DNA from 2 places in the Achromobacter sp. FW305-C-28 genome. Region 1 is predicted to be linked to the other one. Evidence: predicted binding sites of a transcription regulator. Region 1 holds the regulator's gene; the other holds the start of a gene.

The links. Region 1 encodes NrdR, which represses ribonucleotide reductase genes. Its sites were predicted from a motif close to CACNANATNTNGTG; they were not measured.
Region 2: the regulator NrdR is predicted to act here: its motif matches at 13,931-13,944, upstream of AC3WMR_RS07095 (ribonucleoside triphosphate reductase).

What each region holds. Positions count from the first base shown of each region.
Region 1 covers NZ_JBYSYL010000011.1:122,079-138,028, forward strand. Annotated here, with positions in the region: gene AC3WMR_RS24265 (DUF3142 domain-containing protein) at 1-163, shown strand, start outside; gene AC3WMR_RS24270 (tetratricopeptide repeat protein) at 150-2,666, shown strand; gene ribD (bifunctional diaminohydroxyphosphoribosylaminopyrimidine deaminase/5-amino-6-(5-phosphoribosylamino)uracil reductase RibD) at 2,730-3,881, opposite strand; gene AC3WMR_RS24280 (cysteine hydrolase family protein) at 4,096-4,662, shown strand; gene AC3WMR_RS24285 (GlxA family transcriptional regulator) at 4,689-5,648, shown strand; gene nrdR (transcriptional regulator NrdR) at 5,662-6,141, opposite strand; gene glyA (serine hydroxymethyltransferase) at 6,269-7,519, opposite strand; gene AC3WMR_RS24300 (LysE family translocator) at 7,726-8,364, shown strand; gene AC3WMR_RS24305 (YbhB/YbcL family Raf kinase inhibitor-like protein) at 8,436-9,092, opposite strand; gene tyrS (tyrosine--tRNA ligase) at 9,191-10,420, opposite strand; gene AC3WMR_RS24315 (M23 family metallopeptidase) at 10,681-12,090, shown strand; gene AC3WMR_RS24320 (anhydro-N-acetylmuramic acid kinase) at 12,302-13,390, shown strand; gene erpA (iron-sulfur cluster insertion protein ErpA) at 13,528-13,899, opposite strand; gene AC3WMR_RS24330 (DUF6776 family protein) at 13,986-14,732, opposite strand; gene argC (N-acetyl-gamma-glutamyl-phosphate reductase) at 14,773-15,837, opposite strand; gene AC3WMR_RS24340 (hypothetical protein) at 15,886-15,950, opposite strand, start outside.
Region 2 covers NZ_JBYSYL010000002.1:456,601-472,550, reverse strand. Annotated here, with positions in the region: gene AC3WMR_RS07145 (multidrug efflux RND transporter permease subunit) at 6-3,083, shown strand; gene AC3WMR_RS07140 (efflux RND transporter permease subunit) at 3,080-6,160, shown strand; gene AC3WMR_RS07135 (hypothetical protein) at 6,210-6,644, opposite strand; gene AC3WMR_RS07130 (RNA 2'-phosphotransferase) at 6,734-7,294, shown strand; gene AC3WMR_RS07125 (UCP019853 family protein) at 7,373-7,747, opposite strand; gene AC3WMR_RS07120 (LysR substrate-binding domain-containing protein) at 7,986-8,912, opposite strand; gene AC3WMR_RS07115 (M20 family metallopeptidase) at 9,148-10,557, shown strand; gene AC3WMR_RS07110 (Bug family tripartite tricarboxylate transporter substrate binding protein) at 10,589-11,596, shown strand; gene AC3WMR_RS07105 (PepSY-associated TM helix domain-containing protein) at 11,837-13,456, shown strand; gene AC3WMR_RS07100 (DUF3325 domain-containing protein) at 13,453-13,803, shown strand; gene AC3WMR_RS07095 (ribonucleoside triphosphate reductase) at 13,951-15,950, shown strand, end outside.

The sequences.
Region 1 (15,950 bases):
CTGCCGCACGGCGGATGGCATCAACGGCTACACCCTTGAATACGATCGCCAGGGCCTGTATCTTCGCCGCGCGCAAGATGGCCTTTTGCGTGCCGGCGCCGAACGCGCCATTGGATGGATACGCTGTGAATCCGCAACCCCGAGCCTTCATGTACAACCGTAAATCGCTTGCTGTTGGGCTGCTGCTGGCCTGCGCCGCCGGCGCCGGCATCGTCATTGCCTGCGGCCCGGAATTCCCGCCGCAACTGCTGGACGACCGCGCCGGCACGCTGCAAGGCACGCCCGCCAATTCCTTCTCGTACGAGGCCGCGCGGCTGGCGCCGGCCACCGACGCGCTGCGCGCCAGCGAATCGGCGCTGCTGCCGGACGGCACCTACCGGTCCGATGCCATGCCGGAAGATTTCGATCCGGCGCTGAGCCCGGCGCAACGCGACCAGATCCGCGCCATGCGCGCCCAACCCGACGGCGATCAGGCCTACGCCGCCGGCGCGGGCCTGCCGGAAGCGGTGCGCCTGTATGTCGCGGCCGCGGTGGACTACCGGACGGCGCCGCAAGGCCAGGGCGACATGCGCCGGGACCGTGCGCGCAAACGCCTGCTCTCTATATTGGAGTTGCCGCCGGCGCAGGCCGCGACGCGCAGCGTCTGGGCCGCTTATTTGCTGGCGGAAATGGGGGACGCGGAAGCCGCGTACGACCCACCCGACGAACACTCCCACGAATCCAGCCATGAGGCGGACGCCTGGCGCGCCCATGACGCCGAGGCCTACGCCCGCGTCCGCGCGCTGGCGCTGCGCGGCGACGCCGATCCGCTGGGCCTGGCGGTGGCCAGCTACGGTCAACAAGCCCGCCTGTACCTGACCGGCGCCCAAGGCCCGTGTACCTACGACGATCTGGTCAATGCCACGGCCTGCATGGACGCCATCCCGCCCGCTGACCTGAAGCTTGCCGTGCATTTGTACGCTGACCAGGCCGCCCGCGGCTCCGTCAGCGGCGGCGCATCGCTGCGTCTGCTGGCCAACTGGGCCTTGACCGCCCCCGGCCGCGCCGCGCGCCTGATCGACGACCCGATCAGCCAGCGCCTGCTGGTGGCCTACGGTCTGGCCCGCGTCGGCGACATCGTCGACGGCAACCCGGACAGCGCCAATGATGTCTGGGCCACCTTCGACGCGACCGGCCGGTTGGGCCTGGCCGATGCCGCCACCGGCCGCCCCGACCTCACCCCCAATCCCGCGCTGCAATCGTTGGTGGCCGCCTTGCAGACGCAGGAGCCTCGGCACATCGCCGATGCCGACCGGGTGGCCGCGCTGGCGTATCGCGTGGGTCGCTACGACCTGGCGCAGGCGCTGGCCGAGCGGCTCGATACGGCGCTGGCCTGGTGGGTGCGCGCCAAGCTGGCCGTGCGCCAGGGCGACACCGAACGCGCCGCGCACGCCTACACGCAGGCCCTGGCGGCGTTTCCGCGTGCGGACGGCAGCCTGGAACCCAACGCCGGTGCGCTGCTGAAGGCCGAACAAGGCGTGCTGTCGCTCTCGCGCGGCCAGTATGTCGAAGCGCTGGACCAGCTCTATCGCGCCGCCGCCCATCGCGACGGCGAAGCGCCGCCCGACGAAGGCTGGCCCCTGTCGCCGTACTGGAACGATGCCGCCTACGTGGCCGAACGTGTGCTGACCACGGACGAACTCAAGGCCTATGTCGACCGCCAGGCCCCCGCTTCGCCGCCGCCATCGCGCCCCCCCGGCTTCAGCCGCTACACCACCGACCAATTCTACGAATGGAGCCGCCTGCACCAGCCGCCCGTGCACGACCGCCTGCGACAGTTGCTGGCGCGCAGGCTGGTACGCGAGGGCCGAGTGGAGGAAGCGCTGGCCTATTTCCCGGCCGACGGCGATCCGCGCTTTGCCTCGCTGCAATACCAGGACAGCGACTGGAAGATCGTGGAATCCAACGTGCGCCAGCGCGCCGCCGAGTACGGCGACGCGCTGCAAGCCGCCGGGAACGCCTGGGGCCGCACCTCGCGCGCGCAGGCCTGGTACGTCGCCGCCACCTTGGCGCGTCGCGACGGCATGCGGATCATGGGTTACGAACAGGGCCCCGACTATGCCGTGTACGACGGCAGCTACGCAGGCGGCGCGGGCCGTGAGGCCAATCCGTGGTGGCGCGAGGCCCGCGCCAACGCCGGCCAGCCGCTGGATACGCCATTGCAACGCGCCGAAGCCGACCTGCCCGGCCCCTTCGTGACGCAGGAAGAACGGGTGCGCTACGCCGCCAGCGAAGCCAAGCCCGATGTGCGCTACCACTACCGCCAGATCGCCGCTGACTACGCGCTGAAGGCCGCCGACCAGTTGCCGACTCGCTCACAGGCGTTCGCCGCGGTGCTGTGCCGCGGCGCGCGCTACGTCATCGACGACACGCCGGATCGCGCCACCGCCATCTACCTGCGCTATGTGGACCAGGGCGCCCAGGTGCCCTTCAGCGACACCTTCGGCCGTGAATGCCCCGAGCCGGACTTCCAATCCGCCTCGCGCTTTCACTATATCCAGGCCTGGAAGGCCTGGGAACGCGTGCGCCATCAGCATCCGGGGCTGCTCTTGGCAGGCGGCCTGCTGGTGTTGGCGGCCCTGGGCGCGGGCATCTGGGTCTGGCGGCCGCGAGGCAGCACCCCCTGAGCGGGGTCTGCTGGAAAGCGGGGCGGCTGATAAAGAAGAGCGAAGCGCGCTCGGACGCAGCCCCTAGGAAAGCGTCGGCAGTTCGACCCGGCGCATCAGCTCGCGCCAGTGATCCGCCACCCGCGCGCGCACACGCAGGTCGGCGCCCAGGCGCTCGGCGTCGATGAATTCGTAGTGCGGGGCGGCCTCCAGCCGCTCCAGCAGCGGCAGCTTGACCAGGCCGGCGGCATCACCCAGCAGCATCGGCGCCAGGTAGACCAGCAGTTCGTCGATGCAGCCCGCCGTCACCAGCGCCCCGCTCAGGCCGGCCCCTGCCTCGACGTGGACTTCGTTGAATTGTTCTGCCGCGAACCAGCGCATCATCGCGGGCAGGTCGACCCGGTCGGGCTCCTGCCCGGGCAGCTCGACCACCCGCACGTTTTTGGCCGCCAGCCGCGCAGCTTTGGCGGCATCGGCGCGGGCGGTGAACACAATGACCTCGCCGCCATCGATCAGTCGAGCGTCTTCCGGCAGCTCGAAGCGGCCGTCGACCACTGCCCGGCGCGGCTGGCGCGGCGCGGCCAAGCTGCGCACGGTCAATTGCGGGTCGTCTTTCAGTACGGTGCCGATGCCGGTCAGGACCACGCAGCTGCGCGCACGCCAGTGGTGCCCGTCGGCGCGCGCCTCGGGGCCGGTGATCCACTGCGACACGCCGTTATGCAACGCGCTGCGACCATCCAGCGACGTGGCCATCTTCAGCCAGGTCCAGGGCAGCCCGCGACTCATGCGCGACATGAAACCCGCGTTGATGGCCAGCGCCTCGTCGCGGCAAACGCCGGTGGTGACGGCAATGCCGGCCTCGCGCAACCGCGCCAGGCCACGGCCATTGACCAGCGGATTGGGGTCACCCAGCGCCACCACCACCCGCGCCGGCCTGGCGGCCAGCAAGGCGTCCACGCAGGGCGGCGTGCGGCCGAAATGGCTGCACGGCTCCAACGTGACATACACCGTCGCGCCGACCACCGACTCGCCCCGCGCCTGCGCATCGCGCAGCGCGCCAACCTCGGCGTGCGGGCCACCCGGCGGCTGGGTCGCGCCTTCGCCCAGCACCCGGCCATCGCGCACGATCACGCAGCCCACCCGGGGATTGGGTGCCGTGGTGGTCATGACGGTCTGCGCCAGCGCCAGGGCGCGTCGCATCCAGGTAAGGTCGTCGGAGTCGTAGGGGTGCGTCATGCCTGCGATTGTATGTCCGCCGCCCGCCGCAAGCACCCAGGGCGGCCGGTCGGCGAACACCCCGTACCCCGCCGCGCTATGATCTTCGAAAGAGCCATTTCAGCATGTCCGTTTTGGGCCGACGCTGGTCTGGAGCGGCCTCGCCCAGGGGGCTCGCCAGGGCGACAATGTCTGCCATACCCCCCTGAAATTCCAAGGCACGGAGCCCGGAACCATGAAACAAGCACTGATAGTCATCGACGTCCAGGATTCCTTCCGGCAACGTCCGTTTTGGGACGAATCTGAATATCCGGCCTTCGTCTCGCAACTCCAGGGCCTGATCGATTCGGCCGTGGCGCGCGGCATTCCGGTGCTGCAGGTGTTCCACATCAGCGCCGCCAATGATGCCGCCAACCCGTTTTCCCTGGCCTCCGGCCACGTCAAGACGCTGGACGAAATCCGCATTTCGCCCGATGCCGTGTTCCACAAGACGGTGCATTCGTCGCTGTATGCCAAGGCCGCCGACGGCTCGACCCTGCAGGACTGGCTGGCGGCGAACGGCATCGAAGGCGTGATCGTCAGCGGCATCCGCACCGAACAGTGCTGCGAAACCACCACCCGGCACGCCAGCGACGCGGGCTACAAGGTCGTGTTCCCGACCGACGCCACGCTGACCTTCGCCATGCAAAGCCCGTCGGGCCGGCATTACACCCCCGCGGAAATCCGCGACCGCACCGAACTCGTGCTGCAAGGGCGCTTTGCCCGCATCGCGCGCGCGGCCGACGCCTTCGCCAGCGCCTGATCGGGCGCCTTCGGACAGGAGCCGCGATGATTCCCGTGCACTTCGTACTGCCCCGGGGCATCGTGCTGCTGGACGTGGCGGGTCCGGCCGAGGCCTTTCGGGTCGCCAACAAGCTGTGCCCCGACGCGTTCACGCAGCACTTCTGCGGTCCGTCCACGGAAATCGAAAGCGGCATTCCCGGCCTGCACCTGGCGCGCATCCAGCCGCTGCCAGACCAGCTACCGCCCGAGGCCCTGGTGATCGTCTCGGGCGTGGTGGGCAAACCCACCCGCCTGGACGAACCCGAGGCGCGCCGCATCATCGACTGGCTGGCGGTACGGCATCCGGCCGACGGCTTCACGCTGATGACTGTCTGCGCCGGCGCATTGTTCGCCGCAGCGGCCGGCCTGACCCACCAGCGCGACTGCACCACGCACCACAGCTGCCTGGCGCAGCTTGCCGCCATGGACCCCACTGCCCGGCTGCACGACAACCGCATCTTCGTCGAAGACGGCAACCTGGTCAGCAGCGCCGGCATCACCGCCGGCATCGACCTGGCGCTGCACATGGTGTCGCGGCATTGCGGGCCGCGCGTGGCCAGCGAGGTGGCGCGCGACATGGTGGTCTATCAGCGCCGCGCGGGCACCGATTCGGCGCTGTCGCCGTGGCTGGAACACCGCAATCACATGCATCCCGGCGTACACCGCGTGCAGGACGCCGTGGTCCGCAACCCGGCCGCGGACTGGTCGGCGCAATCGCTGGCCGAGCAGGCCCACACCAGCGCGCGGCATCTCACGCGGCTATTCCGCGAGCACGCGGGCTGCACGCCGATGGACTATCTGTATCAGATCCGCGTCGCGCTGGCGCGCGACATGCTGCGCGAAACGCGCTTGAACCTGGAACTGGTGGCGGAAAAATCGGGCTTTGGTTCGGCCCAGCACCTGCGCCGCGTATGGCGCCGGTTCCAGCCGCAGACGCCAAGCATGGCGCGGGCGGAACCTCAATAGACGGCGCGCGCCGTCATTCCTTGCGCAGCTTGCCCGGCAGCAGCGGCCCCTGCATTTCGCGGATGGCCTCGACGAATTCGCCGATGTCCTCGAAGCTCTTGTAGACCGACGCGAACCGCACGTAGGCCACCTTGTCGAGCTTGCGCAGCTCGGTCATGACCAGTTCGCCGATGTGTTCGGTGGGCACTTCACGCAAGCCGCTGGCCAGCAGCTGTTCTTCGATGCGGGCCACGGCCCCGTCCACGTCTTCGGTGCTGACCGGCCGCTTGCGCAGCGCCAGGCTCAGGCTGGCGCGCAGCTTGGCCGGGTCGTATTCGCTACGGCTGCCGTTGCGCTTGACGACCGACGGCATGGCAAGCTCCACCCGTTCGTACGTGGTGAATCGCTTGTCACAGGACTGGCAGCGGCGCCGGCGGCGGATGGCGTCGCCCTCTTCCGAGACACGGCTGTCGACGACCTGCGTTTCGGAATTGCCGCAAAATGGACACCGCATGTGTGATCCCTGAAAACACGGAAAGGCAATAATTCGTCGACATTGTAACGATGAAACAAACAAAAGGACGGCCCCTTGCGGAGCCGTCCTTTGCGCAGGCTGGACGGCTGACGCCGCCAGCGTCGTCTTACTTCTTGCCGTAGACCGGCAGGCGCGAGGTCAGCTCGTTGACGCGGGCGCGCACGGCGGCGATGTTGGCCTCGTCACGCGGGTTGTCCAGCACGTCGGCGATCAGGTTGGCGGTCAGTTCCGCTTCGGCTTCGGTGAAGCCGCGGGTGGTCATGGCCGGCGTGCCCAGGCGGATGCCGCTGGTCACGAAGGGCTTTTCCGGATCGTTCGGGATGGCGTTCTTGTTGACCGTGATGTGGGCCTGGCCCAGCACCGCTTCGGCTTCCTTGCCCGTGATGCCCTTGGCGCGCAGGTCCACCAGCATGACGTGGCTTTCGGTACGGCCCGACACGATGCGCAGGCCACGCTTGACCAGCGTGTCGGCCAGCACCTTGGCGTTCTTGACCACTTGCTGCGCGTAGGTCTTGAATTCGGGTTCCAGCGCTTCCTTGAAGGCCACGGCCTTGCCGGCGATGACGTGCATCAACGGACCGCCCTGGATGCCGGGGAAGATCGCCGAGTTGACGATCTTTTCGTATTCGGCCTTCATCATGATGACGCCGCCGCGCGGGCCGCGCAGCGACTTGTGCGTGGTCGAGGTGACGAAGTCGGCATGGGGCACCGGGTTGGGGTAGGCGCCGCCCGCCACCAGGCCGGCGTAGTGGGCGATGTCGACCATGAACAGCGCGCCGTTTTCATGGGCGATGCGGGCCATGCGCTCGAAATCGATGTGCAGGGCGTAGGCCGAAGCACCCGCCACGATCAGCTTGGGCTTGTGTTCGCGGGCCAGTTGCTCGACCTGGGCGTAGTTCAGGACCTCGTTTTCGTCCAGGCCGTACGAGATGAAGTTGTACAGCTTGCCCGAGGCGTTGACCGACGCGCCGTGGGTCAGGTGGCCGCCTTCGGCCAGGCTCATGCCCAGCACGGTGTCGCCCGGCTTCAGGACGGCCATGTACACGCCCTGATTGGCTTGCGAGCCCGAGTTGGGCTGCACGTTGGCGGCTTCGGCGCCGAAAATCTGCTTCAGGCGGTCGATGGCCAGTTGCTCGACCACGTCGACGTATTCGCAACCGCCGTAGTAGCGCTTGCCCGGATAGCCTTCGGCGTACTTGTTCGTGAGCTGCGTGCCCTGGGCTTCCATGACGGCCGGGCTGGCGTAGTTCTCCGAAGCGATCAGCTCGATGTGCTGCTCTTGGCGTACGTCTTCCTTCTGGATGGCGGCCCAGACGTCCGGGTCAGCCTTGGAGAGGGTGAGGTTGCGGTCAAACATGACGGGAGGTTCCTGAAGCGGGTAAGAGAGGAGGAAACTGCGCCCGGGTGGGTAAACCCGGATAATGACGAATAGTTTACCGCGTCATCTCGATTCCCTTGTCGCCAAAATGCCCCGAATGGCGGCAAAATTCCCCGCATGGGCGCGAAATATCTGACATTTCCCCACACCAGGAAAACGCGCTCAACCCGACTTGAGAAACTTTCATGCAAACCCAGACCTTGATCGCCTACACCCTGGTCGCCGCCGTCAGCGTCGTCACGCCGGGCCCCGCCAGCATCCTCGCCATGCGCAACGGCGCGGCCGGCGGCCTGCGCGCCGTGCTGCCGTCGTCGCTGGGTAACGTCACCGGCCTGTTCCTGCTGTCGGCCGCGGCCATGCTGGGCCTGGGCGTGGTGCTGCAATCGTCGGCGCTGCTGTTCGCGGTGCTCAAGATCGCCGGCGCCGCCTACCTGATCTACCTGGGCCTGCGCCACCTGCTGGGCCGCAGCAGCGTGGCCGCGCCGCCGCCCGACACCCAGGGGCGCCCGCCCCGCGGCGCCTGGGCGCTCTATCTCGAAGCCACCTTCGTGGCGGGCCTGAACCCCAAGCCCATCCTGTTCTTCACGGCGCTGTTCCCGCAATTTCTGAACGCCGCCGAGCCGCTCTTGCCGCAGTTCTTCATCCTGACCGGCATCTTCATGGGCATGTCGCTGCCCTCGCTGCTGGCCTACGGCCTCCTGGCGCGGCGCGCCCGGCGCCTCTTCCAGCAACCGCGCGCCGTGCTGTGGATCAACCGCGCCGTGGGTTCGGTGTTCGTCGCATTCGGCGTGGCGCTGCTGCGCCTGAAGCGTGCGACCGGCTGATGGACATCCCTGCCGCCAGCCAATAAAAAGGGCCGCATTCTCAAGCGGCCCTTTTTTACACCCTGCGTCGATCAGGACGCCGAGGTTGCGCCGATCTGCTTGGGCGCCAGCTTCGGGTTGAGCGTGTAGGTGCCCGTCAGCGACGCCTGGGCCAGCACATGCTTCTGCAGCGCCCGCAACGCATCTTCACCGGTGAAGGCGCCCTGCAAGTTCAGCGTATGCACATCCAGCGCGTACAGCGTGAATACATAGCGGTGCACCAGCGCGTCGTTCCAGGGCGGGCACGGGCCATCGTAGCCGAAGTAGTCGCCGCTCATGTCGTGGTCGTTGGCGAACCAGGACGAATACGAGTTGATGCCCTGGCGGGCATCCATCGGCGCCAGCGGGCCGCCCTTGCCGCGCGGCGTGATGCCGTTGGAAAAGGCGCCCTCTTCGATGTCTCGCATGTCGGCGGACAGGTCCACCAGCACCCAGTGGAAGAAATCCACGCGCGGCAGGTCGGCGGGCACTTCGCGGCCTTCCTGGTTGACGTCGTCGGGCTTGGACGGCACGTCCGGGTCGTGGCAGATCAAGGCAAACGACTGCGTCCCGGCCGGGACGTCGTCCCACGAAAACTGCGGGTTGTAGTTGTCTGCCAGCGCGACGTGCGATTGCGCATCGATCTTGCCGAAGGCGTAGCGCTCCGGAATCGACTCGTTATCGGAAAAAGACAAACTCGAAAGTTTCATGTCGTGCTCCTTGAAGTGCCGCAAAGGCGTCCCTGCCTCTGACCATGCCTGTCAGCGTATCAAAAACTTTGCGATGATGGGTTCACAAAAGTTCGTCATCACGCATTCACGGTAACACGTGCGAATTTGCGCTTGCCGACCTGCACGACATAGGTACCCGCCGGCAGTTGCAACGATTTGTCTTCGACCCGGTCACCGTTCACCCGCACGCCGCCTTGCTCGACGTTGCGCTGGGCTTCCGACCCGGACGCCACCAGCCCGGCTTCGCGCAGCAGCTTCAGGATGCCGACCGGCGCGCCGCCCAGGGTGACCTCGGGCATGTCTTCCGGAATGGCGCCGTCGCGGAACCGCGCCTCGAACGACGCCAGGGCATCTTCGGCCGCCTTGGCCGAATGGAAGCGGGTGATGATTTCCTGGGCCAGCATGACCTTGGCGTCGCGCGGATTGCGGCCCTCGTCGATCGACTGCTTGAGCGCGGCGATGTCTTCCAGCGACCGGAACGACAGCAGCTCGAAATAACGCCACATCAGCGTGTCGGAAATCGACATCAGCTTGCCGAACATCGAATCGGGCGCTTCCGAGATGCCGATGTAGTTGCCCTTGGACTTGGACATCTTCTCGACGCCGTCGGTGCCCACCAGCAGCGGCATCGTCAGGATGCACTGCGGCTCTTGCCCATATTCCTTCTGCAGCTCGCGGCCGACCAGCAGGTTGAACTTCTGATCGGTGCCCCCCAGCTCCAGATCGGACTTCAGCGCCACCGAGTCATAGCCCTGCATCAGCGGATACAGGAATTCGTGCACCGAGATCGGGATCCCGCCCTTGAAGCGCTTGGTGAAGTCCTCGCGCTCCATCATGCGGGCCACCGTATAGCGCGAGGCCAGCTGGATCATGCCGCGCGCGCCCAGCGGATCGCACCACTCGGAGTTGTAACGGATCTCGGTCCGGGCCGGGTCCAGCACCAGGCTGGCCTGCGCATAGTAGGTCTTGGCATTGGCCTCGATCTGCTCGCGGGTCAGGGGCGGACGGGTGCTGTTGCGGCCGCTGGGATCGCCGATGGTCGAGGTGAAGTCGCCGATCAGGAAGATGACCTCGTGGCCCAGGTCCTGCAACTGGCGCATCTTGTTGAGCACCACGGTGTGGCCCAGGTGGATGTCCGGCGCCGTCGGATCCAGCCCCAGCTTGATGCGTAGCGGCACGCCGGTGGCGCGGCTTCGGGCCAGCTTGCGGGCGAATTCGGATTCGACCAGCAGCTCATCGCATCCGCGTTTGGCAATACGCAGATCGGCTTCGACTTCGGGGGTGATGGGGGCTTCGGAGGGAGACATTTTTTGGGGGGCCGCGACGGCTTTAGCCGATAAAAAGGTGTAAAAAGTGACGAAAACTATCGAAAATTCTAGCCGAATCAGCTAGGATACCGCCCTAATCATACGCAACTGTCATATATACGCAGTTGCTGTCCGGTCTACCACCCGTTTGTTCACAAGTTGCGCCCCGCGCCAGCCCTTGCCCCGGAAAACGTGGCGCGCGGGGGCCGTTCGTGTCACGCACCCTGCGAGCTCAAGCCACCTGAGAGGGTATCTTCACGATGAATCGTGGCCTCCACGACCTGGCGAGTAGCATCAAGCGCAAAGTTGCTGCCGTGTTTGCGCCCGTCGAGCCCAAGCCCCACCGCTCGGGACTTTTCCGCCGCACTCTCCTTGTCACCGCCATCGGCCTGTTTGCCGGCGCCGCCGCCCTGGGCATGGTGCAGCAACCCGACCGCAGCGAAATCCCCCCGTCCCGCATCATCCAGAGCGTTCTGCCGCTGACCACCGAACAGGTTGAAGTCAGCACGCCCAGCGCCGCGCCGTATATCAGCGAAACCCGCATCCGCGCGGGCGACACGCTGGCCGCCGTGCTGCAACGCCTGGAACTCGATTCGCCCGACCTGCAAACCTTCCTGACCCACGACGCCAGCGCGCGCAGCATCTACAAGCTGTACCCGGGCCGTTCCGTGCAGGCCGCGACCGACGCGGAAGGCAACCTGATCTGGCTGCGCTACATCCACACCCCCGGCAACGAAGCTGACGGCCAGGTCGTCACCCGCATGCTGCACGTGGCGCGCACCGGCGACGGCTACAAGGCCGAAGAAATCACCGAGAACACCGATCGCCAGACCCGCGTCGCCGTGGGCACGATCCGTTCGTCGCTGTTCGGCGCCACCGATGCAGCCGGCATTCCGGATTCGGTCACCATGCAGATGGCCGACATCCTCAGCGCCAAGATCGACTTCCTGCGCGACCTGCGCCAGGGCGACCAGTTCCGCGTGGTCTACGAAGTGCGCTCGCACGACGGCCGCTACGCCGGCGCCGGCCGCGTGCTGGCCCTGGAATTCATCAACGGCGGCAAGACTCACACCGCCGTCTGGTTCAGCGCCGACAACAAGACGGGCTCGTACTACGACTTCGACGGCACCAGCCTGCGCGGCGCGTTCCTGCGCACCGCCCTGAAGTTCAGCCGCATCAGCTCTACCTTCGGCATGCGCATGCATCCCATCCACAAGACCTGGACGGGACACAAGGGCGTGGACTATGCAGCCCCCTCGGGCACGCCGATCCACTCCACGGCCGACGGCACAGTGGAATTCTCGGGCTGGCAGAACGGCTACGGCAACGTGGTCATCGTCAAGCACTACGGCAAGTACTCGACGCTGTACGCGCACCAGAGCCGCATCGCCGAGGGCATCACCAAGGGCGCCAAGATTTCCCAGGGCCAGTTGCTGGGTTACGTCGGCGCCACCGGCTGGGCCACCGGCCCGCACCTGCACTACGAATTCCGCGTCGACAACCAGCCCATCGACCCGCTGTCGGTGGACCTGCCGGTCGCCCGCGCCCTCGAACCCGCCGAAATCCGCGCGTTCAACCAGGCCGTGGGCCCGTACAAGCAGCAGATCCAGCTGCTGACCGAATTCCAGCAGACCCTGCCCGACGCGCTGACGAACGTGGCCAGCCGCTAGGCAGCCCCGTCCGCATGACGCACCCGCAAAGCGGCCCGCGCATTTCGATGCCGGGCCGTTTTTTACTCAGGCGGATTTATTCATGACTGCATCTCGAAACCCCCAGCTCTCCTCGGCAGAGGCCGCTCCGCCGCAGGGCCGCCCCAAGGCGGAGCCGCCCCCCCAGGGGGCAGCAAGCCCCTCAGGGGCGCAGCGCGGGGGTCCACACTTCATCGGACTGATGTCAGGCACCAGTGTCGATGGCGTCGATGGCGTACTGGTTCGCCTGCCGGACGGCCAGCCGCCGCAGGTACTGGCCAGCGCCAGCCTGCCGATGCCGGCTGCCCTGCGCGCCGAACTGTTGGCGCTGAACGTGCCCGGCGAGGACGAACTGGCTCGCGCCGCGTTGGCCGCCAACGAACTGGCCCGCGCGTATGCGCAGGCCGTGGCCGACCTGCTCGCCCAGACGGGCCTGCAAGCGCAGGATATCGCCGCCATCGGTGCCCATGGACAGACCGTGCGTCATCGGCCCGACCGTGGCTATACGCTGCAATTGAACGCGCCCGCCCTCCTGGCCGAACTGACCGGCATCGACGTGATCGCGGACTTCCGCAGCCGCGACGTGGCCGCCGGCGGCCAGGGCGCCCCGTTGGTGCCGCCGTTCCATGCCGCCATCTTCGGCGCCCCGCAGGGCCGCGCCGTGCTGAACCTGGGCGGCATCGCCAACGTGACCCTGCTGACGCCGGGGCAGCCGCCCCGCGGCTTCGATACGGGCCCCGCCAACGTGTTCCTGGACGCCTGGTGCCAGCGCCACCTGGGCCAGCCCTACGACAAGGATGGCCGCTGGGCCGCCAGCGGCCAGGTCCTGGCGCCGCTGCTCGAACAACTGATTGCCAGCGAACCCTGGTTCGCGCTGCCGCCGCCCAAGTCGACCGGCCGCGACCTCTTCAACCTGCGCTGGCTGGACGACCGGCTGGCGGCCTACGATGGCACAGCCCCTGCCCCGCAAGACGTGCAGGCGACCCTGCAACGCCTGACGGCCCGCACCGTTGCCAACGCCATCGATGCGGCCGCTGCCGATACGCGCGAGGTCTACGTGTGCGGCGGCGGCGCTTATAACGCCGGACTGATGCGAGAACTGGCGTACTGCCTGCAACGCCCGGTGCAGGCCACCGACGCCCTGGGCGTGCCGGCCCAGCAGGTCGAAGCCCTGGCCTTTGCGTGGCTGGCGCAGGCGTTCCTGACGGGCAGGCCGGCGGGCGTACCCGAGGTCACGGGCGCCCGCGGCCCGCGCATCCTGGGCGCGCGGTACCCGGCCTGAAGAAAGACCGCCCGAGCGACCGGCCCCAAACAAAAAGCCCTTCGGCATGCCGAAGGGCTTTTTTTGTCGCTCAGGCGCAGCCGCCCGGTATCGCACAGGGCCGCCTGCGCGGACCTGACGTGATCGCTACCGGCCGCTTACACCGAGAACGACGAACCGCAGCCGCAGGTGGTGCTGGCGTTGGGGTTGCGGATGACGAACTGGGCGCCTTCCAGGTCTTCCTTGTAGTCGATCTCGGCGCCAACCAGGTACTGGAAGCTCATCGGGTCGACCAGCAATTGCACGCCGGCCTTGTCCAGCACGGTGTCGTCTTCGTTGACGACTTCGTCAAACGTGAAACCGTACTGGAAACCCGAACAGCCTCCGCCCTGCACGAAGACGCGCAGCTTCAGTTCGGGGTTGCCTTCTTCGGCCAGCAGGTCCTTGACCTTGGCGGCTGCCGAGTCGGTGAACACCAGGGGAGCAGGCGGGGCGGCCTGCAGGTCGACGGTTTCGGTCACTGCATTCATGATTCACTCCTGGCCGGTTCGGCCGTATTCCGGTGAGCGGCGTCGCCGCTCGTATACATCCACTATAGCGCAGGCCCTGCCCAGACTCAAAGTTCAAGCTTGACGCTGCGCGAGGCGCGAACGGTGTCGCCCTCGAGGACGCTGATGGTGACGCTTTCGGGGACAAATCCCTCGGGCACGGCCAGGACGCCCTGGCTGCGCTGGTATTGATCGAACTGCAACGCCAGCGACGCCGCCGTGGTGGTTTCGCCGGTGGCAGGCACCGGGCCGCTTTCGGCCCTGACCTGCATGGGGGCCAGATCCACCGTGACGGTTTCGCCCTTGAGCGTGCCGGTGGCCTGGAAGCGCAACGTGCCGGCAAACGCGGCCGCGCCATTGCGGCCGCTGCGCATCAGCAGCACCTTGTAGCGCAGGCCGGCGCCGTCGCGCTCGATCTGGGCGCCGCGGATATCCACCGAGCCTTCGGGACCCGGAGGCAGCAGTTGTTCGTAGAAAGCCAGTTGATCGCGCACCCGACCGACTTCGGCCTGGGCGGCGTGCAGCTGGGTTTCGAGTTCCTGGCGGGCGGAACGCTCGATGACCAGTTCGCCATCCGCAGTGTCGAGCTGGCCACGGATGTAGCGCAATTGCACCGCCTGCTGGCGCATGGCTTCGTCGCGCGCTTCGACCTGATCGGCGCTGAGCACCACCGCGTCCTTGGGCTGGTACACGCCGCGGGCGTAGAAATAGCCCGCCGCCAGCCCCAGCGCCACGCCGACCACGATACCGGCAGCCACGCGCAGGCCGGAACCGGCGCGGGAAGGTCGAGGTGTTGCGGACGTGTCGTTGGACATGGGAAGCGGGCCGGCGGCTAGCCGCCGGCCCGGCAAGGCATCACGGCAGGATCGCGACCTGGTCCAGGCCCGTGGTTTCGGCGATGCCGAACATCAGGTTCATGTTCTGCACGGCCTGGCCGGCCGCGCCCTTCACCAGGTTGTCCTGCACGACCATGATGATGAGCTGGTCGCCGCCGCCCGGGCGCGACAGCGCAATGCGCAGGTTGTTCGAGGCGCGCACCGAGCGCGTTTCGGGCAGACTGCCGGCAGGCATGACATCGACGAAGGCTTCGTCGGCGTAGCGCGCTTCGAACAGCGCCTGGAAGTCGGTGTCGCGCGCTTCGGGCAGGATGCGGGCGTAGATGGTCGAGAACATGCCGCGGATCATCGGCACCAGGTGCGGCACGAAGGTCAGGCCGACCTTGCCACCAGCGATCTTCTCGAGCTGGGCGACGATTTCGGGGTGGTGGCGGTGGCCGGCGACGCCATAGGCCTTGAAGTTGTCGGACGCTTCAGAGAACAGCGAGCTGACTTCGGCTTTGCGGCCAGCGCCCGACACGCCCGACTTGCAGTCGGCGATCAGGGTTTGCGCATCGACCAGTTGCTTGCCGCCTTCGAGCAGCGGGGCCAGCCCCAGCAGCACGGTGGTGGGGTAGCAGCCGGGGTTGCCGATGACGCGCGCCTTGGAGATGGCTTCGCGGTTCAGTTCGACCAGGCCGTACTGGGATTCGGCCAGGATGTCCGGGCAGGTGTGGGGAATCTTGTACCAGCGTTCGAACGTGGGGATGTCCTGCAGGCGGAAGTCGGCGGCCAGGTCGATGACGCGGGTGCCGGCAGCGATGAGTTCCTGCGCCTGGGCCATGGCCACGCCGTGGGGCGTCGCGAAGAACACCACGTCGCAATCGGTCAGATTGGCTTTTTCCGGCGCGGAGAAAGCGATCTTCACGCGGCCGCGCAGGTTCGGATACATATCAGCCACGGGCAGCCCGTCTTCCTTGCGGGAAGTGATGGCGGTCAATTCCACATTGGGATGCTGCGACAGCAAGCGCAGCAGTTCGACGCCGGTATAACCGGTGCCGCCGACGATACCAACCTTGATACGGGTGTTCGATGCTTGGGCCATGATAGGTATGAACTCTTCGTAGAACGAAAATGGATTGTATCGCTCGTATCACGCCGAGATGGCGGACAGGGCTCTCAATTCTTCCAGCAGGCCTGGCCGGGGCTGGTCCAGCA
Region 2 (15,950 bases), on a different contig from region 1:
CCACCATGAGCCTGTCCCGCCCCTTCATCCTGCGCCCGGTCGCCACGTCGTTCCTGATGATCGCGCTGCTGCTGTCGGGCATTCTGGCCTGGCACCTGCTGCCCGTGGCGGCCTTGCCGCAGGTGGACTACCCCATCATCCAGGTCACCACGCCCTACCCTGGCGCCAGCCCCGACGTAACGGCCCGCGCCGTCACCGCGCCGCTGGAACGCCGCTTTGGCCAGATTCCCGGTTTGAAGCAGATGTCGTCGTCCAGCGGCAGCGGCATCTCGGTGATCACGCTGCAATTCTCGCTGGACGTGTCGCTGGGCGTGGCCGAACAGGAAGTGCAGGCCGCCATCAGCGCCAGCGGCTCGCTGCTGCCCAACGACCTGCCCACTCCGCCCGTGTACCGCAAGGTCAACCCGGCGGACGTGCCCATCCTGACGCTGGCCGTCACGTCCGATTCGGTGCCGCTGCCGCAGGTGTACGACCTGGTCGACACCCGCATGACCCAGCGCCTGGCGCAGCTGTCCGGCGTGGGCATGGTCAGCCTGGCCGGCGGCCAGCGGCCCGCGGTCAGGGTGCAGGCCAACCCGATGGCGCTGGCCGCGCGCGGGCTGCAACTGTCGGACCTGCGCGACACGATCGCGAAGGCCAACTCCAACCAACCCAAAGGCAGCTTCGACGGCCCGGTGCGCTCGGTCATCATGGACGCCAACGATCAATTGCAAAGCGCCCAGGAGTACCGCGACCTGATCGTGGCCTGGCGCAACGGCGCCCCGGTGCGGCTGGGCGACGTGGCCACGGTGGAAGACGGCGCCGAAGACCGCTACCTGGCCGCCTGGGTCGACCGCCAGCCCGCCGTACTGGTGAACATCCAGCGCCAGCCGGGCGCCAACGTCATCGCCGTGGCCGACCAGGTCAAGGCCCTGCTGCCGCAACTGACCGCCAGCCTGCCCGCCGCCGTGCAGGTGCGCATCCTGACCGACCGCACCGAGAGCATCCGCGCATCCGTACGGGGGGTTCAATGGGAACTGGCCTTTGCCGTGGGCCTGGTGGTGCTGGTCACCTTCCTGTTCCTGCGCAACCTGCCGGCCACGCTGATCCCCAGCCTGGCCGTGCCGCTGTCGCTGATCGGCACGTTCGGCTTCATGCACCTGGCGGGGTTTTCCACCAACAACCTGACGCTGATGGCGCTGACCATCGGCGCCGGCTTCGTGGTGGACGACGCCATTGTCATGCTCGAGAACATCGCCCGCTATCGTGAACAGGGCCACAGCCCGATGTCGGCTGCGCTCAAGGGCGCCGGGCAGATCGGCTTCACCCTGGTGTCCCTGACCCTGTCGCTGATCGCCGTGCTGATTCCGCTGCTGTTCATGGAAGACGTGGTCGGCCGCCTGTTCCGCGAGTTCGCCATCACGCTGGCCGTGGCCATCCTGATATCGCTGGCCGTGTCCCTGACGCTGACGCCGATGATGTGCGCGCGCCTCTTGCCCGCGCACACCGAACGCCCGCCCGGCCTGCTGGACCGCCTGCAGGAACGCTATGCCGGCTGGCTCGACGCCACCCTGCGCCACCAGCGCCTGACCCTGCTGGCGATGCTGGCCACGGTCGTGCTGACGGGGCTGTTGTACCTGGCCGTGCCCAAGGGCTTTTTCCCGGTGCAGGACGGCGGCGTACTGCAAGGGGTGACCCAGTCCGCGCAAAGCACCTCGTTCGAGGCCATGTCGCGGCGTCAGCAGGCGCTGGCGCAAAGCCTGCTGGGCGATCCCGACGTGGCCAGCCTGTCGTCCTTCATCGGCATCGACGGCATGAACCCCACGCTGAACACCGGCCGCCTGCTGGTCAACCTGAAACCCTGGAGCGAGCGCAGCGCGCCGCTGGCCGACATCATGGCGCGGCTGGACGCGCGGGCCCGCCAGGTGCAGGGCATTTCCCTGTTCCTGCAACCGGTGCAGGAACTGAACATCGAAGACCGCGTCAGCCGCGGTCAGTACCAGTTCACGCTGACCTCGCCCGACAGCGCATTGCTGGCCCGCTGGAGCGCAGCGCTGACCCAGCGCCTGGCTGCCGCGCCGCAATTGGCCGACATCTCGTCCGACCTGCAGGGCGATGGCCGCCAGGCCTACCTGGACGTGTCGCGCGACGCCGCCGCCCGCCTGGGCGTGACGCTGGACGACGTGGCGCAGGCGCTGTACAGCGCCTTCGGCCAGCGCCAGGTCGCCACGCTGTTCACGCAGTCGAACCAGTACCGCGTGGTGCTGGAAGTGGACCGCCGCCTGGCCGCCAGCCCCGACGCGCTCGAACGCATCCACCTGCAAAGCAAGGACGGCCAGGCCATTGCGCTGTCAGCCCTGACCAGCGTCAGCGAACGCGCGGTGCCGCTGGCGGTGAACCACCTGTCGCAGTTTCCGGCCGTCAACCTGTCGTTCAACCTGCCGCCGGGCGGTTCCCTGGGCGAGGCCATCGCCGCCATCGAGGCCGCGCGGCAGGACATCGCCATGCCGCCCAGCGTCGAACTGCGGCTGCAAGGCGCGGCATCGGCCTTCCAGGCCTCGCTGTCCAACACCTTGTGGCTGATGCTGGCCGCCGTGGTCACCATGTACCTGGTGCTGGGCATGCTGTATGAAAGCGCCATCCACCCGATCACCATCCTGTCGACCCTGCCGTCCGCCACCGTGGGCGCGCTGCTGGCGCTGCTGTTGACCGGCCGGCCGCTGGACCTGATCGCCGTCATCGGCATCATCCTGCTGATCGGCCTGGTCAAGAAGAACGGCATCATGATGGTGGACTTCGCGCTGGAAGCCGAACGCAGCCGCGGCCTGGCGCCGCAGGCCGCCATCCGCGAAGCCGCGCTGCTGCGCCTGCGGCCGATTCTGATGACCACGCTGGCCGCGCTGTTCGGCGCCCTGCCGCTGATGCTGGCCACCGGGTCGGGCGCGGAATTGCGCCAGCCGCTGGGCTGGGTGATGGTGGGCGGCCTCTTGGTCAGCCAGGTGCTGACGCTGTTCACCACGCCCGCCGTCTATCTGTTCTTCCACCGCCTGGGCCAGCGCCGCCGCGCTGCCGCCCCGGCCGCCGCCGACCGGCCGGCGCCATGATCCGCGCGCTGCTGCACCGCCCCATCGCCTGCATTTTCCTGGCGGTGGCGCTGACGCTGCTGGGCGCGGTGGCCTGGCGCCTCTTGCCCGTCGCGCCGCTGCCGCAGGTGGACTTTCCCACCATCGAGGTGCGCGCCGAGCTGCCCGGCGCCAGCCCCGAAAGCATGGCCAGCACCGTGGCCGCGCCGCTGGAACGGGCGCTGGGCGCCATTGCCGGCGTCAGCGCCATGAGCTCGTCCAGCAACCAGGGCGCCACCCGCGTGCTGTTGCAATTCGCGCTGGACCGCGACATCAACGAAGCCGCGCGCGACGTGCAGGCCGCCATCAACGCTGCCCGCGCCGAGCTGCCGTCGGGCATGCCCGGCAACCCCACCTACCGCAAGATCAACCCGTCGCAAGCCCCCATCATGGCCCTGGCGCTCAGCTCGCCCACCCGGCCCGCGGGACAGCTGTATGACCTGGGCGCCACCGTGCTGGCGCAGAAGATCTCGCAGGTCGTCGGCGTGGGCGAAGTGACGCTGGGTGGCAGCTCGCTACCGGCCGTGCGGGTGCAGGTCAACCCCAACGCGCTGGCCCACTACGGCATTGCCCTGGACGACCTGCGCCAGGCCATCGCCAACGCCGCCCCCATGGGCCCGCAGGGCCAGCTGGACTCGCCCGGCCAGCGCTGGGAAGTCGGCACGCCCGGCCAGCCGCGCACCGCCCACGACTACAACGGCCTGATCGTGCGCCACCAGGACGGCGCCACCACCCGCCTGGCGCAGGTCGCCAAGGTCAGTGATTCGGTCGAGAACCGCTACAGCAGCGGCTTTCACAACCAGAACCCGTCGGTCGTCCTGACCATCAGCCGCCAGCCCGGCGCCAACATCATCGAGACCATCGCCGCCATCAACCAGGCCCTGCCCGGCCTGCGCGCGCTGATGCCGGCCGACGTCGACCTGACCGTGGTGCTGGACCGTTCTCCCGGCATCCACGCCACCCTGCGCGAGGCCCACATCACCCTGGCCCTGGCCGTGGGCCTGGTGATCCTGGTGGTGTGGCTGTTCCTGGGCAGCGCGCGCGCCGCCGCCATTCCCAGCGTCGCGATTCCCGTGTGCCTGGTATCCACCTTCGCCGTCATGTACCTGTGGGGCTTCTCGCTGAACAACCTGTCGCTGATGGCGCTGATCGTGGCGGCCGGCCTGGTGGTCGACGACGCCATCGTGGTGCTGGAAAACATCACCCGCCACCTGGAACGTGGCCTGGCCCCGCGCCAGGCCGCGCTGCGCGGCGTGCGCGAAGTCGGCTTCACCCTGGTCGCCATGACGCTGGCGCTGTCCGTGGTGTTCGTGTCGATCCTGTTCATGGGCGGCCTGGTGGAACGCCTGTTCCGCGAGTTCTCGATCACGCTGGTCGCGGCCATCGTCATCTCGCTAGTGGTGTCGGTCGCCATCATTCCCAGCCTGTGCGCGCGCTGGCTGCGGCCGGCGGCCCCCGTGGCCCACGCCGCCCGCCCCTCCCGCCTGCGCGCCGTCTTCGGCCGCCTGCACCATTGGTATGGCGTGTCGCTGACGCGCGTGCTGGGCCACGCCCGCCTGACCTTGCTGCTGCTGGCCGGCGTCGTGGCCCTGAACGTCTACCTGTACGCCCAGGCGCCCAAGGGCTTCCTGCCGCAGCAGGACACCGGCCAGCTCGTGGGCTTCGTGCGCGGTGACGATGGCTTCTCGTTCCAGGTCATGCAGCCCAAGATCGACGTCTACCGCCAACTGGTGCTGCGGCATCCGGCCGTGCAGGACGTCATCGGCTACAACGGCGGCAGCCTGGGCATCAGCAACTCGCTGTTTCTCATCCGCCTCAAACCCGCCGCCGAGCGCGGCGAATCGTCGGCCCAGGTGATCAACTGGCTGCGCGCCAACGCCCCGCCCGTGCCGGGCGGCATGTTCTTTTTGAACGTAGACCAGGACCTGCGCATGCCCGGCGGCTTCGGCAATTCGGGCGACCACGAACTGGCCATCATGGCCAGCGACGTGCCCGCCCTGCGGCAATGGTCGCGCCGCATTTCCCGCGCCATGCAGGACATTCCCGAACTGCGGGACGTCGACGCCGTCGGCGACGCCGCCACCCAGCAGGTGGTCATCAACATCGACCGCGGCGCCGCCCAGCGCCTGGGCGTGGACATGCAGACGATCAGCAGCGTGCTCAGCAATTCGTTCAGCCAGCGCCAGGTCGCCACCCTGTACGACCCCATGAACCAGTATCGTGTGGTGCTGGAGCTGGACCCGCGCTACACCGAAGACCCCGAGGTGCTGGAACGCGTGCAGGTCGTGGCCGCCGACGGCAGCCGCGTGCCGCTCACGGCCTTCGCCACCTATGAACATGGCCTGGTCAACGACCGCGTCTTTCACGACGGCCTCTTTGCCGCCGTGGGCGTGGGCTTTTCGCTGGCCGAAGGCGTATCGCTGCAGCAAGGCCTGGCCGCCATTGACGCCGCCATGGCCAAGCTGATGGTGCCCGCCCACATCCAGACCCGCCTGGGCGGCAACGCCCGCAGCTTCCAGCAAAGCCTGCAGGACCAGCCGTGGCTGATCCTGGGCGTGCTGGTGGCCATCTACCTGGTGCTGGGCATCCTGTACGAAAGCCCGCTGCACCCGCTGACCATCCTGTCGACCCTGCCGTCGGCCGGCGTCGGCGCGCTGCTCGCGCTGCGGCTGGCCAACATCGAGTTCACGCTGATCGCGCTGCTGGGGCTGTTCCTGCTGGTGGGCGTGGTGATGAAGAACGCCATCCTGATGATCGACTTCGCGCTCAGCCTGGAGCGCCGCGAAGGCCTCACCCCCGAACAAGCCATCCACCGCGCCGCCATGCTGCGCCTGCGCCCCATCGTCATGACCAACCTGGCGGGTCTGTTGGGCGCGCTGCCGCTGGTCTTGGGCATGGGCGAAGGCTCGGAACTGCGCCGCCCGCTGGGGGTCGCGATCGTGGGCGGCTTGATGATCAGCCAGTTCCTGACGCTGTACACGACGCCGATCGTTTATCTGGCGTTGGAAAGGATGCGGCTGCGGGTGGCGGGGTGGCGCGGGCGTACATCAGCGGGTTGAAGACTCACATTGAGATGCTTCGTTCTCAATTTGCGTCTCTTGGAGCAAGTCAATCCCAGCACACCGTGTACACGTGGAACCCCGCGCCAGGCTCGGGCGCTGCCGCGTGCTTGCCATAGGGCCAGCCGACGATAAGGCCGTCCGCCTCCAGCCCTTCGAGCCATTGCTCGGCCGTTTCCTGCGGGGCCGACGAAATCACGTGGATGTTTTCGGCGGCGGGCCAATCGTCGCACTCCAGCGCCATGCCCCAATCCTGATGCAGTCCGACATAGACGCCCTGCACGTCAGGCCGTTGCGCGATGGCCTGGAAGTGCGCATGGATCTCGCGGATCGGCGGGCGTCCGTACTCCCACTGGTTCGGCGCGATGGATTCTTCCTGATCATTGCCGGTGAAGTATTCATCCAGCGTCACCACCGGAAAATGCGCATCGTCCAGCGCATCCAGCGCTTCGAGTTTTTCCAGCAGTTGCTTGCGGGGGTCCATGGGGTCTCCTGTAAAATCATGCGCAGCCGACACATTCAAGTTGCCGGCGCACAATCAACAACAATAAAAAAAATCAACAACAATAAAAAATGCATAACAAAAAGAATACCGACACCAGCAAGTTTCTCAGCTATATCCTGCGCCACGCGCCCGAATCCATCGGCCTGGCACTCGACCAGGAAGGCTGGGCCGACATCGATCAACTCATTGCCGCGGCAGCCCAACACGGCCGCCGCCTGGACCGCGATCTGATCGCGGACGTCGTGCGCGACAACGACAAAAAGCGCTTTTCGATCTCGCCGGACGACGCCCGCATACGCGCCGTCCAGGGGCACACCAGCGACAGCGTCGACATCCAGCACATCGAAAAAGAACCGCCGCCGTTCCTGTATCACGGCACCGCCACGCGCTTTCTTGAATCGATCCAGCAACAAGGCCTGATCCCCGGCCGCCGCCATCACGTCCACCTGTCGCAAGACATCACCACCGCCGTGTCGGTGGGGCGGCGCTATGGCAAACCCGTCGTGTTGAAGGTCGCTGCAGACCGGATGCGGCAGGCGGGACACGTGTTTTTCCAGGCGGACAACGGCGTATGGCTGACGGCGCATGTGCCGGTGGGGTTCTTTGATGTGGATGTGGCAGCAGGCTGAGCTCGCTGCCTCAAGCCGACGAAGACTGGCGCCGATCGTAGCGATCGCCATAAACGGACGCCTGTCCCTCACGAGCCTCTACAGAAACCGGATATCCAATCTATCGATCTTCCACGAGACCACTCTGCCTTCCAGGAAACCAAAATCCGAAAGGAGAACCTCATCTTGAAATTCAAGACCGCAACTACGCAGGCAGTCGTCTGCCAGTTCGCCAATGATGCGATAGGCATATGCATTTCCCGTGCGAATGATGGCAGGCACTTGATCGGCGACTTCTTCCACCGAGTAGTCTTCAAACACCATGCAAGACAATTCCACCGGATAGACCTTACCTGCCTCGAGCAGGTACGGAGCGCAGTTCGCAAAGCAGGTCAATCGCTGCCCAGCGATCACGACAGTAACCTCTTCTTCGATCACTGAGCCGAAGGATTCCACAAGCGCCGGATATATCATCGATCAAGTCGCTTCATTTGCCAGGGTCCTGCCGCCGATGCAACTGCCATCGTGTGTTTCGATTCTTTCAATTTCGCAAGGTCTGGCTTGCGGCCCGCGTGAACGCTGGCACAGACGAGCCCTGGTACGACACAGCCGTAAAACGGCATAGTGGAACAGGATTTTAAGTACTTCCCGCTGATGCCGCTACGTTACGCATCCCGATCCGAAAAGCGCATGGGAAGCGTCCAATTCTCGATCATCCCCCGCCCCGCTCCCCCTCCGGCGCCCGCGGCGCCGCATTCAAGCGTTCCGCCAGCAACCCCAGGAACTCCCGCGCCAGCGGCGGCAAGGTGCGCCCTTGCAGCGTCACCACCTGGATGCTGCGCTGGCGCATTTCCGGATTGCTGAACGGCACGGCCACCAGGCCCGCGCCGTGCATCTGCCCCATCAATGTCAGATACCCCGACAAGGCCACGATCTGGCTGCCGGGCAGCATCGGCAGGAAGGCCGCCGAATGGTTGGACACGTAGGCCGGCTCGATGTGCAGGCCGGCGTTGGCACAGGCGGCATCGAACAACTGGCGCACGGTCGTGCCCGGGTCGCCCAGCGACAGCGGCACTTGGGTCAGGTCGCGCATGCCGATGCTGCGCCGGGTGGCCAGCGGGTGGCGCCGGCACATGATGGCGTAGACCGGGGCGCGGCACAGCAGTTCGGTCTTCAAGCGGTCGTCCTGCGCGACGGTGTAGCGCAGGGCCAGTTGCGACAGGCCTTCCAGCACGTGGCGGTTGACCTCTTCGGGATGCTCGACGCGCAGGTGAAAGCGCGCCTCGGGGCGGCTGCGCTTGAAGTCGGCCATGCACATCGGCAGAAAGCCATGGGCGAAGCCTTCCGTGCAGGCCACGCGGATGGTCACGTCGCCCAACGCGTTGCGCTGGCGGATGCCGGCGGCGACGCGTTCGGCTTCCAGTTCGGCGGCGTTGGCGTAGGCGGCCAGTTGCAGGCCGGCCTCGCTGAGCGCCATGCCGCGGGCGCGCCGCTCGAACAACGTCACGCCCAATTCATCTTCCAGTTTTGAAATCTGGCGGCTGACGGCCGAGGCGGCCACGTGCAGCGCGGCAGCCGCGGCGGCGATGGAGCCGCCGCGCGCGACTTCCAGGAAATATCTCAGACCCAGCGAAATCATGGCAACCTCGTCACGGCAGCGCCGTCTTCGTAAATACCGTCATCGCCAACCCGTCATGGAATACCCGCAGTGCGCCGCCTTGCCAAACCCTGCAGCGCCGCCTCGCCCTGCCCCACCCTCTGGGGACGGCTTCCAATCCATGCCTAAATAGCAATGCTCATATGCGAAATATCTAATTGTGGCACGCGAGCAAGCGTAATAACTTTGTGCCTTTGCCGCCTGCCCCGAGACCGCCGTGACCCGAGAACTCGCTATCCAGCATGCCACCCACGCCTATGACGACGGTTCCCTGCTGGCCGAACTGGCCGGCCGCGTCGCCTACCCGACCGAAAGCGAGGTGCCCGACCAAGGCCCGCGCCAGCATGCCTACCTGAACGACAACCTGGTGCCGGCGCTGACCGACCTGGGCTTTTCCTGTCAGGTGCATCCCAACCCGGCCGGCATGGACCTGCCCATCCTGGTGGCGCGGCGCATCGAAGACCCACTGCTGCCGACGGTGCTGATGTACGGCCACGGCGACGTGGTGCGTGGCAACGCGGCCAAGTGGGAAGCAGGCCGCGACCCCTGGCGCCTGCAGGTCGAGGGCGACCGCTGGTACGGCCGCGGCACGGCCGACAACAAGGGCCAGCACACTATCAACCTGACCGCCCTGCGCCAGACCCTGCGGGCGCGCGGCGGCAAACTGGGCTTCAACGCCACGTGGCTGATCGAGACCGGCGAAGAAGCCGGCTCACCCGGGCTGGCGGCGTTCTGCGAAGCGCAGCGCGAGGCACTGGCGGCCGACGTGTTCATCGCCAGCGACGGGCCGCGGTTGAACGCCGCGCGTCCCACCCTGTTCATGGGCTCGCGCGGCGCGGTGAATTTCGAACTGTCGCTGCGCGCGCGTGAACGCGGCTACCACTCGGGCAACTGGGGCGGCCTGCTCGCCAACCCCGCCATCGTGCTGTCGCACGCCATCGCCTCGCTGGTCGATGCCAACGGCCGCATCCAGGTGGCGGGCCTGCGCCCGCCGCCCATCCCCGCGGCGGTGGCCGCGGCGCTGGCCGACCTGGAAGTGGGCGGCGGCGCGGACGATCCCGAGATCAACGCGTATTGGGGCGAACCGGGCCTGTCGGCGCCGGAGAAAGTATTCGGCTGGAACAGCCTGGACGTACTGACCTGCGGCGCGGGCGATCCAGCCAAGCCGGTCAACGCCATTCCGCCCGAAGCCGTGGCCTGGTGCCAGCTGCGCTTCGTGGTGGGCACCGACTGGAAGGCGTTGGAATCGCACGTGCGCGCGCACCTGGACCAGGCGGGCTTCAGCGACGTGAAGATCCACGTGGGCATGCAGGCCGGCGCCACCCGCCTGTCGCCCGACAACGCCTGGGTACGTTGGGCTGCCGCCTCGCTGGAACGCACCACGGGCCGGCGCCCGGCGCTCTTGCCAAACCTGGGCGGCTCGCTGCCCAACGACATCTTCGCGGACCAGCTTGGCCTGCCCACGCTCTGGGTGCCGCATTCCTACCCCGCCTGCGCGCAGCATGCGCCCAACGAACACCTGCTGGGCAGCGTGGCGCGCGAAGGGCTGGCGATCATGGCGGGCCTGTTCTGGGACCTGGGCGCTCAGGGCGCCGCGCTGCGCCAGGCCGCCAGGCCCGCTGCCTGACCGATTACCCCATCCCGCTCCCACACCGTCCATGACCCTGCCCTTGTGCCCCCGCTTCCTGACCCGCCTGTCCGCCGCCGCCCTGCTGGCGGCCACCCTTTGCGCCGCGACCTGGGCGGACGACGCCCGCGCCGCCTATCCTGAACAGGCCATCAAGCTGGTCGTGCCGTTTACCCCGGGCGGCGCCACCGACGCCGTGGCGCGCCTGCTGGCCAACAAGCTGTCGGGCAAGCTGGGCCAGGCCGTCATCGTGGAAAACCGCCCCGGCGCCTCCACCGTCATCGGCGCCGATGCCGTGGCGCGCGCCCAGCCCGACGGCTACACGCTGCTGCTGTCGGGCAGCACCACCTACACCGTATTGCCCGCGTTGAAACCATCGTTGCCCTACGACCCGCGCGCCAGCTTCGAGCACATTGCCATCGTCGCGCTGGCCCCGGTGGTGCTGCTGGTGCAGAACGGCCTTGCGGCCAACACCGCCCAGGAAGCCGCCGAACTGGCCCGCCGCCACAGCGCCAGTGGCGGCCTGATGTACGGCACCTTCGGCCCGGGGTCCGCGCCGCATCTGGTGGGCGAAATGTTTGCCGAGGCCGCCGGCGCCAAGATGACGCCGGTGCCCTACAAGGGCAGCGCCCAGTTCATCACGGCGCTCATCGGCGGCGAGATCGCGCTGGGCGTGGATACCGTGTCGTCGGCCGCGCCGCAGGTCAAGGCCGGCAAGGTGCGCGCGCTGGCCGTCACCGGCGAACACCGCGTGCCGCAATTGCCCGACGTGCCCACCTTCATCGAGAGCGGCCTGCCCGGCGTGTCGATGGTGGGCTGGTACGGCCTGGTCGCGCCGGCCCGCACGCCCGCCCCGGTGCTGGATACGCTGAACCAAGCGGTGTCGAGCATCATGCAGGATCCGCAGGTGCGCCGCGCCATCAATGACCTGGCGCTGGAACCCGTGTACCTGCCTGGCCCGGCCTTCAAGGCCCGCATGGAAGACGAGCTGCGCACCTTTGCCGAAGTGGGCCGGCGCGCCGACATCAAGCTGGATTGAGCCTGGGCCAGCCTACGCGCATCCAGCGCCATTGACGCCGCCGAGCGGCCCTCTGGCAGCGCTGCCGGCATACGGCGACGAGCTCGTATCAGGAAAAACGGGCCGCACGCCGCTGCGGCCCACCCACTCCGACCCCATTTAGACTAGAATCAGAACCATTCTCAATAAAATGCCCGCGCCCCTTCTGCGGCCGCGTCGACAATAAAGAGGCCCGTTCTGAAATCCGGTTTCCGCTTATCCATGGCCTGGCTGCACACCTGGGTCGGCCTGTGGTTTTCCTGGTTGCTGTTCGCCGTGTTCCTGACCGGCTCGCTGGCGGTGTTTTCCGAGGCCATCACGCACTGGATGACGCCCGAGCACCACGCCGCCGAAGCCCAGGCCGCGCAGCAGACGTCCGCCCCCGTGAACCGCGAACGCCGGCTCGAGCTGGCCGTGCAATACATGACGCGCCACCACCCCGGCGCCGGCATGTGGGAGATCTGGCCCGTCGACCGCTTCCACGACAATGGCCTGGTGGCCTACTGGTTCGACAAGAACGGCGAATACGCCGACGCCGAACTGGACCCCGACACGGGCGAGGAACTCGCCGAAGATGCCCACGGCGCCGCGCGCGCCACGATCGGCGGCACGCACTTCGTCGACTTCCACTACACCCTGCACGCCGATCCCGTCGGCCTGTGGATCGTGGCCTTCGCGGCCATGGCGATGCTGGTGGCGATGGTGTCCGGCGTGGTCACGCACAAGCGCATCTTCAAGGACTTCTTCACCTTCCGCGCCAGGAAAGGCCAGCGTTCATGGCTGGACGCGCACAACGCGACCGCGGTGCTGACGCTGCCGTTCCAGTTCATGATCGTCTACACCGGCATCGTGATTTCCAGCGTGTCGCTGATGCCCGCGCCCATGGTGGCGGCGTATGGGCCCGGCATGGACGCGTCGCGCCAGTACCTGGCCGAGCTGATGGGCGAAGACAAGCCGGCCCCCACCGGCACGCCGCTGGCCGTGCCCGCGCTGGAACCCCTCGTGGCCCGCGCCGAACGGATGATCGGCCAGAGCGCCCGCGCCATCGTCATCAACAACCCGGAAGACGGCGCCATGCGCATCGGCGTGTATGGCTGGAACGAAGACGCCACGACGTACCGGTCGATCAGCAGCACCACCGGCATGGTGGAGTTTTCCGGCGCCACCGGCGAAGTGCTGCGCATGCGCACGCCCGGCGGCGTGCACGGCGGCAGCGCATCGCTGACCCGCCAGGTCATGTCCGACCTGCACATGGTCAAGTTCGGCGGCCTGGCCATGAAGTGGCTGTACTTTCTGTGCGGGCTGGCCGGCACCGCCATGATGGGCACGGGCGCCGTACTCTTCATGGTCAAGCGCCGCGCCAGGATGGGCAACGAATTCGGCGCCGCCACCGCGCGCGTCTACCGCCTGATCGAAGGGCTGAACGTGGCGGCAATGGCGGGACTGGCCATCGCCTGCATCGCCTACCTGTGGGCCAACCGCCTGTTGCCGGTGTCGCTGCCGCAGCGCGCGGGCTGGGAAGTGCGCGTGTTCTTCATCGTGTGGGCGCTGACGCTGGCGCATGCCTGGCTGTGCACGCCGCGGCGCGCCTGGATCGGGCAGCTGGGTCTGTTGGCAGCGCTGTGCCTGCTGCTGCCCGTGCTGTCGCTGGTGACGCTGGGCGATCATCCGCTGGCGCAGATCGGCCGCGGCGACTGGGAAAGCGCCGGCGTCGAGCTCACGGCCATGGCCACGGGCCTGGCCGCCGCCTGGGCTGCGATACGATTGCGCAACAAGCCGCTCTCGGCCCCGCCGCAAGGCAAACCCCGCCCTCCCCGCGCCCCACAGGAAGCCGCCGCATGAATCTGAATGACGCCGCCGGCATTGCCATGGCGCTCTTGCTGACCTATTCCGGCATGGCTTGTCTCAGCCTGGCCATGCCGCGCCATTACGACCAGGTCTGGGGCCGCGACCCGTCGACCAGCCATACCCGCGTGCTGCGCGGCGCCGGCATCCTGTTGCTGCTGCTGGCGCTGCTGCCCTGCGTGGGCCTGTGGGGCAATACCGTGGGCGTGGTGGCCTGGCTGGGCTGGCTGTCGGCCGGCGCCCTGCTGTGGGTCGGCATGCTGTCGTGGGCGCCGCGCCCGGCGATGCGCACGGCAGCCCTGGCGGTGGTGATTTCCATCGCGGGCGTCAGCTTCGGGTTCTAGGGCCGCACTGCCGAATTGCGCCGGCGCGGGTGCGCCCGCCCCCATTTGACCCGCATCAAACCCGGCCGACAAACAGCGCCGCCGGGACGCATCGAGCACCATAGGTGGTGGTAGAGTTTTCTCACCCCACAACATATGGTGCCAGCGATGCAACTCGAACACATCCTCAAGCGCGACGGCCGGGTCGTGGAATTCGACCGCGCCAAGATCGCCGCGGCCATCGCCGCCGCGGGCCACAGCACGGCCGAACTGGACGCCGACGTCGCCCAGGCGCTGACCGCTGCCGTGATCGACGCGCTGGCCGCCGACGGCAATGTCTGCCCCGGCGTAGAGACCATCCAGAACCAGGTCGAAGAGACGCTGGTGCGCGCCGGCTACTGGCGCACCGCCCGCGCCTACATCGTGTACCGCGAACAGCACGCCCGCCTGCGCTCGCTGCGCCACACGCTGGTGGACGTGGAAAGCGCCATGGAGGAATACCTGGAACAGCGCGACTGGCGCGTCAACGCCAACGCCAACCAGGGCTACAGCCTGGGCGGGCTGATCCTGAACGTGGCCGGCAAGGTCACCGCCAACTACTGGCTGTCCAACGTCTTCACGCCCGAGGCCGGCCGCGCCCACCGCGAAGGCGACATCCACATCCACGACCTGGACATGCTCAGCGGCTATTGCGCCGGCTGGTCGCTGCGCCAGCTGCTGACCGAAGGCTTCAACGGCATTCCCGGCAAGGTCGAGGCCACGCCGCCGCGCCACATGTCGGCGGCCATCGGCCAGATCGTGAACTTCCTGGGCACGCTGCAGAACGAATGGGCCGGCGCACAGGCGTTCAGTTCGTTCGACACCTACATGGCGCCCTTCATCCGGCGCGACGCGATGACCTACGGCGAGGTCAAGCAGGCCATGCAGGAACTGATCTACAACCTGAACGTGCCCAGCCGCTGGGGCACGCAGACGCCGTTCACCAACCTGACCTTCGACTGGACCTGCCCGGCCGACCTGAAGGAACAGATTCCCTACGTGGGCGGCGAGGAAATGCCCTTTGCCTACGGCGATCTGCAAGTTGAAATGGACATGATCAACCGCGCCTACATCGAAGTGATGATGGCCGGCGACGCCAAGGGTCGCGTGTTCACCTTCCCCATTCCCACCTACAACATCACGCCCGATTTCGACTGGGACCATCCCAACACCACGCGCCTGTTCGAGATGACGGCGCGCTACGGGCTGCCCTACTTCCAGAACTTCCTGAATTCCGACCTGGAACCGCACATGGTGCGATCCATGTGCTGCCGCCTGCAACTGGACCTGCGCGAGCTGCTCAAGCGCGGCAACGGCCTGTTCGGGTCGGCCGAGCAGACCGGCTCGGTCGGCGTGGTGACGGTGAACTGCGCCCGCCTGGGCCATACCTGCCAGGGCGACGAAGCCGCGTTGATGGCGCGCCTGGACCATCTGCTGGGCCTGGGCCGCGACGTGCTCGAGACCAAGCGCAAGGTGGTGCAGCGCTACATCGACCAGGGCCTGTACCCCTACACCCGGCGTTACCTGGGCACGCTGCGCAATCACTTCAGCACGCTGGGCGTGAACGGCATCAACGAGATGATCCGCAACTTCAGCGGCGATAGCGACGACGTCACCACGCCTGCCGGCCACGCGCTGGCCGTGCGCCTCCTGGACCGGGTGCGCGAGCGCATGACGCAGTTCCAGGAAGAAACCGGCCACCTCTACAACCTGGAAGCCACGCCGGCCGAAGGCACCACCTACCGCTTCGCCCGCGAAGACAAAAAGCGCTGGCCCAACATTCTGCAAGCCGGCACCGCGGCCCAGCCGTACTACACCAATTCCAGCCAACTGCCGGTGGGCCACACCGACGACCCGTTCGAGGCGCTGTCGCTGCAGGAAGCGCTGCAAGGCAAATACACCGGCGGCACCGTGCTGCACCTGTACATGAACGAAGCCGTGTCGTCGGCCGACGCCTGCAAGGCGCTGGTGCGGCGCGCACTGTCGAATTTCCGGCTGCCCTACATCACCGTCACGCCCACGTTCTCGATCTGCCCCAACCACGGCTACCTGGCCGGGCACCACGAGTTCTGCCCGAAGTGCGATGCCGAACTGCAAGCCAGGCAGGCCGCGTGCTGCGCCCCGGCTTG